DNA from 3 places in the Paenibacillus sp. HGF5 genome. Region 1 is predicted to be linked to each of the others. Evidence: riboswitches for the same ligand, from Rfam matches in the RefSeq annotation. Region 1 holds a riboswitch; each other region holds the start of a gene.

Region 1 (3,273 bases):
GACTGGATATATGTGCCGAGGAGCAGGTCAAGGCTGTTGCTTTGGCGCTGGAGCAGAAGTTCGGCCGCTTGGACGTGCTGGTGAACAACGCCGGCGAGGCGGTGGGCGGCATGGTGGAGGAAGTGCCGCTGGGCGGCTGGCGAAAGCAGATGGAGACGAATTTCTTCGGGACCGTATCGGTGACGCAGCATATGCTCCCGCTGCTGCGCAAGTCCGGACGGTCCAAAATCATTCTCATGAGCAGCATTAGCGGCAGGGTCGGCTTTCCGGGTTATGGTCCCTATGCGGCGTCCAAATTTGCGCTGGAGGGGTTCGGCGAGAGCCTGTCCATGGAACTGATGCCCTTTGGCATTGATGTCGTGCTGGTCCAGCCCGGTGCCTACGGCACGCCGATCTGGAATAAGAGCTTTGGGGAGTTAAAGGTTAAGGAAGGATCACCCTACAACGCTCTGCTGAAGGGCGTGCTGGACTATTCCGAGCGGACGGCCAAGGGAAGCGGGGATCCACAGGAGGTAGCCAGGCTTGTGGCAAGAATCGCGTCTATGTCCAAGCCCAGGTTCCGCTATACGCTGCCCCGAGGCACGCGGATGACCGCGCGGATCAAGGGCGTGCTGCCGGATCGGCTGTTTCAGCGGATCATTTACCGGCTGCTGAGCAGGCGGTAAACATTCATGCAGCTACCGCATGCTGGGCCGGCATTAATCATTCATCCGTCGAATGTTTCATGGAGTTTGTAGCGCGGTGCTTGGAAGGAGAAAGGAATTACCCTTTTCGGGCTGTGGAAGGGTGCAGCAAACCAAGCAGTTCCCCCATCTTCACCTTGGAGCCCGGCTCCAAGTCGCCGCGCGGAGTAAACGTGCCGTTCTCCGTCAAAAGCACGACGGTAGAGCCGAATTCAAAGTACGCAAGTTCGTCGCCGATGTCGTATTTCTTCACGCTCTCGTCGGCATAACGGATGCTGCTTACGTTCATGGCTCCGACCTTCACGACCGCAACTTCGCCGAATTCATGGGCAATATAGGTAATGAGACGCTCGTTGCGGCTGAGCACGTTCCGGATATGGGTCATCGCAAAATCGTTCACGGGGTATACCCGGCCCTTCAAATGCTCGCTTTCCGCTTGAATGCCGGTTACCGGGGAATGTATGCGATGATAGTCGGTCGGGCTTAAATACAATACGAATGCATAACCGTTGATGTAATTCTCCATTCTCGGTGACTTGGCGAGCAGCTCGCTCAGGGTATAATCCTGTCCCTTGACGCTGAGAATGGTGCCGGCGTTGACGGTGCACATCGCCGAAATCGTGGCATCGACGGGGCTTACCATGGCATCGGCGGTGTCGTCTATGGCGCGCAGGCCTATTTTTAACCGGCGGGAAAAGAATTCGTTCAGCGAACGGTATTCGTGGATCTCCTTCTCCGCTTCATGCGCCGGGATTTGGTAGATTCGTATAAATGCAGGTATTAGATGACGGCTCAGCCGGCTGTGGGAACAATGCCCCATAATGCGGGACAGCCACTTGCGGGAGGACAGCTCGGTCATCAGACGCAGCAATTGTTTAGCCATGTCATTCTCCTTTGTGCATAGGTGTCGGCAATAAAACGTTGGTGGAAAAGCCAATCACTCTGATATTGACATAGAATGAGCCGGAAATCAATAAATAGCCATTTTTGAAAAAAGGTTCTTGCTAATTGGGGAACGAATGTGTATTTTAAGATTAACATGAAACCGAATAGGGAATACGGGGGCTTGAGTGAATCAGGCTGAGATTGCAGCTGCTATCCGCTGTTGACCGTTAATCTGAACTGGGTAATGCCAGCGTAGAGAATATCCGACCCTGCCTACATAGGGCCTATTTTTCCGTCTGCGCGTTTTTCCAGACGGTTTTTTGTTGTGTTCATACAAAAATAGCGGTGGAGAGGGGAATGTGTTGTTATGGGAACGTCAGTGCGAGAGAAATTGGGGGTACAGCCTAGAAAAGGGCTGCGTTTAAGCGATATTTTGGTGACGGTGCTGGTATCGCTTGTGCTCGGCGTCATTTATCACTTCTGGGGATCGGTTTACAATCTGCTGAAACCGCTGTTCTTCGAAGCGGATGAACTGTTATACGGCATGTGGTTCGCAGCGGCCACGCTCGCTTACCTGCTGATCCGCAAGCCGGGAGTGGCTATCATCGCGGAGGTGGCGGCGGCCCACGTGGAAGTTCTGTTCGGCAGCGGCTGGGGACTGACGCTGCTGCTGTACGGCCTCATTCAAGGGCTGGGCGCGGAATTGGTATTCGCGGCGTTCCGTTACCGGAGCACCTCGGCGTGGACGGTGGCGATTGCCGGGGCCGGCGCGGCGGTCGGCTCGATGGTGATGGACTTCTATTACAGCTATACCGATGATCTGCAGACCTGGATGTTCCTGGCCAAGTATGGCATGCGGATCCTCAGCGGCGCCGTCATTGCCGGCTTGCTCATGCTGCTGCTGGCCAAAGCGCTCGACCGTACGGGCGTCACATCGCTGCTGCGCCCCGCGTCCAAGAAGGATTACGAAGCACTGGATGATCCGCGCCATGTCTAAAACCGCCGCCCGCTGGGTTTCGGCTTCAACCGCCGAGGCGGTTACGGAGCAGGCCGTGCACGTGGAGGGATTGCGCCTGAAGTATCCGGGCGAGGAGCGTTTGATGTTTAAGGACTTGTCCTTCTCGGCTGCCCGGGGGGAGAAGGTGCTGCTGCTCGGTCCGAGCGGCTGCGGCAAATCCACGCTGCTTCAGGTGCTTAGCGGGATGATTCCCCGCGCCACGGAGGTGCCGATGAAATGCGAAGCTCAGCTGGTGCCTCGCTCTTGGGGATATGTATTCCAAGATCCGGATACCCAGTTCTGCATGCCGTACGTGGATGAAGAGCTGGCCTTCGTGCTGGAGAACCTCAGCGTTCCCCGCGACGAGATGAAGGAGCGAATGCAAGCCGTCCTGCATGAGGTAGGGCTTGACCTTCAGGAGCTGCATATGCCGATCAGTCATCTGTCGCAGGGGATGAAGCAGAGGCTTTCGCTGGCTTCGGCCCTTCTGCTGGAGCCGGAGGTGCTGTTCCTTGATGAGCCGTCCGCGCTGCTCGACCCGGAAGGCAGGGAGCAAATCTGGTCTGCGGTGAAGGCCGTATCGGAAGGGCGTACGCTGATTATCGTGGAGCACCGGATTGAAGAAATGGCTCAATACGTGGACCGCGTGGTGCTGTTCACCCCGGATGGCGCCATTCTGGGCGATGGCCCGCCGGCAGCGATATTCGC
Region 2 (3,273 bases), on a different contig from region 1:
GATCAATCCGCAGATACTCATGCTGACACCCGCCAATATGAGGCTGACAAGCCGGGGAATCCGGCTTACAAGCATAATATGCTGTTGTTGTTCTGTCATCGAGAACAGTTCCAGTGGCGAGATTTCTTTAACTCCAATAAATAACGAAATTATGGAGAGTACCACAACGGCTGCGAATAAGTATCTAATCTTCATGGCTCTTCCTTCTATGCGTATGTCTGTCGAAACCCGGCAGTCAGCAATTCCCCAACCATTCTCATTGAGATTGATTATCAATTGCGTTCTGATATGGATTATATCATTCTCATTCTCAGTCGACAAGTATAATTGAGAATGAAAATCATTTAATTTGTTCATCCAAGTATCATTTGTTCATGATTTGTTCATAATATGGAGTTTCGCCGAGATCAATTTTATATCGCTGAGGCTGAGCTGCTTAGATTCGGGGTTCCCGAAATACATACATATTGGAAGCTGATTTAATTCTCAGTAACCGGGTATAAAAAATATAAATTAACTTTCCTTCGAAGCGTTGACAATACCTCTAAGTTATATTAATATGCTAACATAATTATTATTTCTAACTAAACGTAAGTTAATGTGAAATGATAATTCAACGACAGCAATTCAACTCAACATGCATATTTGCTTGAATTAAAGGACATCTTTGTTATCAGGCTTATGCAAACATGATTACATCAGGAGGTTTTTTCAATGTCTAAAGATTTTTCAGCAGCACTTAAGCATCGTCGTTCCCATTATGCCATCAGCAAAGACCCGGTCATTTCCGACGAACGCATCCAGGAGATTGTTAATGAAGCCGTTAAATATACTCCGTCTTCTTTCAACTCCCAAAGCGCACGCGTCGTTGTACTGCTTGGCGAACAGCATGACAAACTGTGGAACCTGACCGAAGGCATTCTGAAAGAAGTTGTCGGAGACGAAGAGGCTTTCAAATCCACAGCTGAAAAAATGGGCGCATTCCGCGCTGGATACGGCACGGTTCTCTTCTTCGAGGACAATAACGTAGTTGCCGACCTGCAGCAAAAGTTCGCGCTGTATGCCGACAATTTCCCGGTTTGGTCGAACCAATCCAACGGCATGCTGCAATTCGTGGTATGGACGTCCCTCGAGGCAGAAGGCCTGGGCGCATCCCTCCAGCATTACAACCCGTTGATCGACGAGAAAGTGAAGTCCGAATGGAACATTCCGGAAAACTGGAAGCTGATCGCTCAAATGCCTTTCGGCAAACCGGTTGCAGATCCGGGCGAAAAAGAATTTGCGCCGCTTGAAGATCGCGTGAAGGTATACAAGTAAGCCGTAGCCGGCATAAGCCGCCTATCCAAGTCCAGAGGATTGGAGCAGGCGGCTTTTTTATGGTGCCCTGCCATTGAAAACCTGCCGCCAAAACGATACAATAACACAGGAAGCAGGCCTTTCGCCTTCTGATCTTCGGAAGTTCTTGGAGCCAGCTTGATTACCAACTGCATATTTGATGTTTGGCTGTACTAGGGGTGCCATGTGCTGAGAGACGGCGGGCTGCCGTTAACCCTTATCACCCGATCTAGATCATACTAGCGTGGGGAAGTGTAGCATTTATGTTTATTTTTTTGCGTAGGCATAACTGCACTTCTTCATGGGGTGCGGTTTTTTTGCGTGGACTTATACAATGGGGAGGAAAAAATTTATGAATGAGCTTGTATGCGGAACGAGCCGGATCGTGGGATGCCGGTTCTCGGTATTTCCCATGACGGATCGGTTCGTGGAAGTGATCACGGAGGCGCTTCGTTCCGTGGATTCGGAAAAGGTCTGGATCCAAACGGATGATGTAAGCACTTGTATTCGCGGACGTGCGGAGCATGTGTTTGATGTGACGAGAGCGATATTCGCTCATGCCGCGGCTAGCGGCGTGCACACGGTGTTTAACGGTACTTATTCTATCGGCTGCCCAGGCGATACGGATGCCGATGCGTATATGGACGAGGATTCGACCCGCTTAAACCACGATATCGGGGAACACGCCGATATCGAAACGGCCTGCCAATTCGCGCTTTACCCGATGGGTAGCGCCGATTACATGGATGTCATTTACGCAGAAGTGGATCGTGCGAAGGCAGCGGGCACATTCGGCGGAAGCGTTCATTACGCCAGCCGATTGGACGGGGCGTTGTCCCGGGTGTTCGGATCACTCGAAGACGCGTTCCAACATGCGATTCAATCCGACAGCAGCCATCTGGTCATGACCGCGGTGGTTTCGGCCCACAGCCCATCTCCCAAATCCAAAGCTTAAGGTCCTTTCCAACAGATAAAGGCCCGGCAAGCGCCGGGCCTTTATCGATTGCAGGCAAGAATATTGACGGTGTTTAAACCCAAGCACTCAAGATGATTACGAGCAGGATAAAGAGAACCAATATAGTTCCTACTGAATTGCCCCATGCGCCGCCGTATGCTCCGCTCATGAAGATCCCTCCTGGATTTAAAAGAATGACGTGAGTTAATCACGTTATTATCTTATTGCTTGTGGCGGGCGAGCGTCACGGCTAATGTACCCCCCTCTTTTTTTATGCAGGGCTTATTTATTCCTCATAACCGACCAGCAGCTTGCCTCCGTACGGGCTGAGCGCTTCCTCCGTCACTGCAATAAGGTCCGAAGGATCGTCCTCCCGATAAATCGCCAGAAGCGCTGCCTCCAGTCGATCCCCCATGGCTGGGCTATAGCCGTTGAACAAACGGAACAGCATCTTCCCTTCACCCGTCCACTCCCGGTTTGCCCTCAGCACGAATTCGCATAGAGTCGATGCTATTTTGTGTACCGTAAACCATTTTTCGCCTTCTCTGCGGGGACTTGTCAAGTCCAGCAAAAACTCGGTTAGCATGTAGCGGTATTCGGCAATATCGCTCGGCGACAAGGGCATGGGGCCGTAATTCAAATCACTCCGGGCATCCGCCCGAACCTCTTCTCCCTCAGGCAACGAACGCAGCACCGTACCTTCGGCGACCATCCGCTGTAAAGACGGATTCGCCGCCAGCACTCCCACGTCGAAATATTCGCGATAGGAGGATAAGGACAATATGAATATTTCCGCGATCCAGCCATGCGCTTCGATCGTCTTCCTGCTGAAGTCATGTCCGTCCCGTTCAATGACGATGATGTCCAGATCGGATTGTTCATTATATTCGCCACTGCTCGCGCTGCCGCCAAGTACGGCAAGCAAGCAGTCGGGATAATTTCGTTGCATGACGCGTATCGCTGCCTCCGTCGGTTCCAGTCTC
Region 3 (3,273 bases), on a different contig from region 1:
AATGAGTGAACCTGCAAACAGGATGATTTCGAATCCCCAGAATAATTGAGTCAATATTGTCCGGGAAGCGCTCTCTTTCCCCAGCAAAAAATAACAAGCATCGATGATTCGAGCCGAGGCATCCGCCATCAGCCCGGCACTTGCGATAAGCCAAAACCTTCGAAGATGCGGCTCGTAATGCCGACTGATCCGTAGTAAATAGACGGAAGCGGCAGCGGAAGCCATAATGACTAGAACACGCTGAAGCAATAAAGCATCAGGCATCCACAGAACGGTCATTATCTGAATGAATGCATATGTGACGGCGAGTCGAATCCACAGATGATCTGCTGGAGTTGGACTCATAAGCATTCCTCCTCGGCCAAAAGGCAAGCTTTCTTCAATGCTTGTTTGTTAGGTCTTTTGAATTAATAGTTATAGTTCTCATGATACTTTTTACCCACCTAAAAGTAAAGAAGAGGAAATGAAAGAAAGACCGTCGATTCTACTCTATTAAACCATCGCGCACCCAAAAATTGTCGTCCTCAAGACCCACTTGACGTATAGGAATTATGTGATAATATTTCAGTCATATCTCATATGAATCGGAAAGGGTGTTTGCCTTGTCACAGAAACGATTGGATCATGTCGGCATTGTCGTCCGGGACCTTGAAGCCACGATTGCTTTTTACACAAACGTCGTAGGACTTGAACTGAAGGATCGCCTTACCCATACCAATGGCGTCATCCAGCTGGCATTCCTCGGATTTAACGGCAGCGACGAAACGGAAGTCGAGCTTATTCAGGGTTACAGCGACACGCTTCCCGCAGAAGGCACCGTCCATCATTTTGCCGTCAGCACCGATAATATCGAAGCGGAATATGCGCGCGTTCAGGGACTGGACGTACCTCATCTTGACGAGGAAATCGTAACGCTTCCGAACGGGTACCGCTATTTCTTCGTGCACGGTCCCGAAGGAGAATGGATTGAGTTCTTCCAGCGCTAACCGCTGGCGAACAGGATCCTATTAATTGCTTCATCCCGTGAATGGTTAACGGGGTTCATTCTTCCAACTGCACAAGCCATGTCCAATACGAAGACCTGCCTCGTTCGCATCCCCTTCCGAACTAGACAGGTCTTTGCGTTAGGACTATAATAACGGATGTAACGTCCGAAACTTCATAAATCCCGGGGGAGCTGGAATTTGGCCGGCTGAGAGTGTATCCGATGATACTGACCCTTACACCTGATCTGGGTAATGCCAGCGTAGGAAGTCCATGTTTGCGGCAGCTATGATTTGCCGTGGTATACACTTACGCCGTCATGCGTCCTGATATCATTCGGGGCGCTTTTTTTGTGGAGTTAACGAGGTCATAGAAAGAGAAGAGAATTCAAAGGAGAGAAGATACGATGAAGAGGGGAAAATGGATGGCACTGCTTCTCGCTTGCGCCCTGCTGATGGTTGCGGCGGGATGCGGTACAGGCGGAAAGAACGAAAACACAGGTACCGAAGGCGCAGACGGCCAGGCGGCCGAAAAGCTCCGCGATGTACAGCTGATGCTCGATTGGTCGGCCAACACAAACCACACCGGACTGTATGCGGCCAAGGAGCTCGGGTATTACGAGGAAGAAGGGCTTAACGTCCAGATCGTCCAGCCGGGGGCCGGCGGAACGGATACGCTGGTCGCATCCGGCAAGGTGCCGTTTGGCATCAGCTACCAGGAAGGCGTCACGCTTGCCAGAACCCAAGGTCTGCCGCTCGTCTCCATTGCGGCGATTATTCAGCATAATACATCCGGCTTTGCCGCCCCCAAGGACAAGGGGATCGTCAAGGCTGGCGATTTTGAAGGGAAATCCTACGGCGGCTGGGGCTCGCCTGTTGAGGAAGCCGTCATGAAATCCATCATGGAGATCGACGGTGCCGATGTCAGCAAAGTAAATATGGTTAACATGGGCGATGCCGATTATTTTACGGCCGTCAAACGCGATATTGATTTTGCCTGGATCTTCTATGCCTGGACCGGTATCGAAGCCGAGCTCCGGAACGAGCCGCTTGACATGATCTATGTGAAGGACTACTCCGAGCAGCTTGACTATTACACGCCGGTGATCGTAACGAACGAGAAGCTGATCCAGGAGGACCCGGAGCTTGTCAAAGCATTCATGCGGGCGACCTCAAAAGGATACGACTACGCGATTCAACATCCTGAGGATGCAGCTGCGCTGCTGACGAAGGCCGTTCCCGAGCTGGATGCCGAGCTGGTTCTTGCCAGCCAGAAATGGCTGAGTCCCCGCTATCAGGATGATGCTGCCCGCTGGGGCGAGCAGAAAGCCGAAGTATGGTCGGGGTATGCAGACTGGATGTTTGAACGCAAGCTGCTCGAGAAGGAGCTCGATGCGGACAGCGCCTTCACCAATGAATTTTTACCGGAAAAACCATAGGATGCATTTAATTTGGAAGAGAGACGGCCTGCCATGGCAGGCTGCCTCTCTTCCATTACAATATAGCTTGCATGAAAGGATGAGTTTAGATGGCAAACACCCTCTTGAGCATACAAGTGATACCCAGAACGCCGGATGGAGGCGACAGCATTCCTTATGTGGATGAAGCGATCCGGGTCATACAGGAGTCGGGCGTGAAATACGAGGTCCATGCGCTCGAAACCACCTTGGAAGGAGAGCTTTCCGAGCTGTTGAAGATCGTTGAGCGCATGCATGAGGCGCTGGTGAAAGCGGGAAGTCCCAGCGTCATATCCCAGGTCAAAATCGCGCACCATCCGGGCGGCATCAGCATGGATAAGCTGACTGAGAAATACCGTCCATGAGAAAAGGCTGGTGGAGCTCCGTTTGGCCGCCCGTTGCGGCGGTCCTTTTCTTTTTGACGGTATGGCAGGCCGCGGTATCGGTATTCGATATAGAGCCGTATATTTTGCCGGCGCCGACGGCCATCGGGCATGAAGCCGCCACCGGCGCCTCCGGTCTTTTTCAGCATACGCTAGCCACGCTGCAATTAACCCTGGTCGGATTTATGATCGGTACGGCGATCGGCCTTGTCATCTCGTTGGCCCTGCATCTGGTGCCTTTTCTCAAAACTGCCCTTTATCCGCTTCTTATTCTTAGCCAGAACGTGCCGACGATCGCTCTCGCCCCGCTCCTCATGATTTGGTTCGGCTTCGGCATGCTGCCCAAGGTTATCGTGATTACCCTGGTCTGCTTCTTCCCCGTAGCCGTTGCCGCCCTGGACGGACTGGCGCGTACCGACCGCACCATGATGAATTACATGCAGATGGCGG

Evidence for each region. A riboswitch is a leader RNA that binds a small molecule or an ion and turns the genes downstream of it on or off. The one in region 1 is predicted to bind thiamine pyrophosphate.
Region 2: linked by a shared signal. The riboswitch ahead of HMPREF9412_RS02815 (YkoF family thiamine/hydroxymethylpyrimidine-binding protein) and the one ahead of HMPREF9412_RS25065 (ECF transporter S component) in region 1 are both predicted to bind thiamine pyrophosphate.
Region 3: linked by a shared signal. The riboswitch ahead of HMPREF9412_RS22775 (ABC transporter substrate-binding protein) and the one ahead of HMPREF9412_RS25065 (ECF transporter S component) in region 1 are both predicted to bind thiamine pyrophosphate.

What each region holds. Positions count from the first base shown of each region.
Region 1 is NZ_AEXS01000153.1:48,040-51,312, reverse strand. Features, by position in the region: gene HMPREF9412_RS25075 (SDR family oxidoreductase) at 1-665, shown strand, start outside; gene asd (archaetidylserine decarboxylase) at 763-1,566, opposite strand; TPP riboswitch at 1,732-1,844, shown strand; gene HMPREF9412_RS25065 (ECF transporter S component) at 1,936-2,565, shown strand; gene HMPREF9412_RS25060 (ABC transporter ATP-binding protein) at 2,558-3,273, shown strand, end outside.
Region 2 is NZ_AEXS01000019.1:18,193-21,465, forward strand. Features, by position in the region: gene HMPREF9412_RS02805 (ABC transporter permease) at 1-195, opposite strand, end outside; gene HMPREF9412_RS02810 (nitroreductase family protein) at 715-1,317, shown strand; TPP riboswitch at 1,501-1,603, shown strand; gene HMPREF9412_RS02815 (YkoF family thiamine/hydroxymethylpyrimidine-binding protein) at 1,688-2,290, shown strand; gene HMPREF9412_RS31905 (hypothetical protein) at 2,364-2,459, opposite strand; gene HMPREF9412_RS02820 (nucleotidyltransferase domain-containing protein) at 2,577-3,273, opposite strand, start outside.
Region 3 is NZ_AEXS01000144.1:3,044-6,316, forward strand. Features, by position in the region: gene HMPREF9412_RS22765 (GGDEF domain-containing protein) at 1-345, opposite strand, end outside; gene HMPREF9412_RS22770 (VOC family protein) at 603-986, shown strand; TPP riboswitch at 1,161-1,270, shown strand; gene HMPREF9412_RS22775 (ABC transporter substrate-binding protein) at 1,391-2,422, shown strand; gene HMPREF9412_RS22780 (MTH1187 family thiamine-binding protein) at 2,512-2,805, shown strand; gene HMPREF9412_RS22785 (ABC transporter permease) at 2,802-3,273, shown strand, end outside.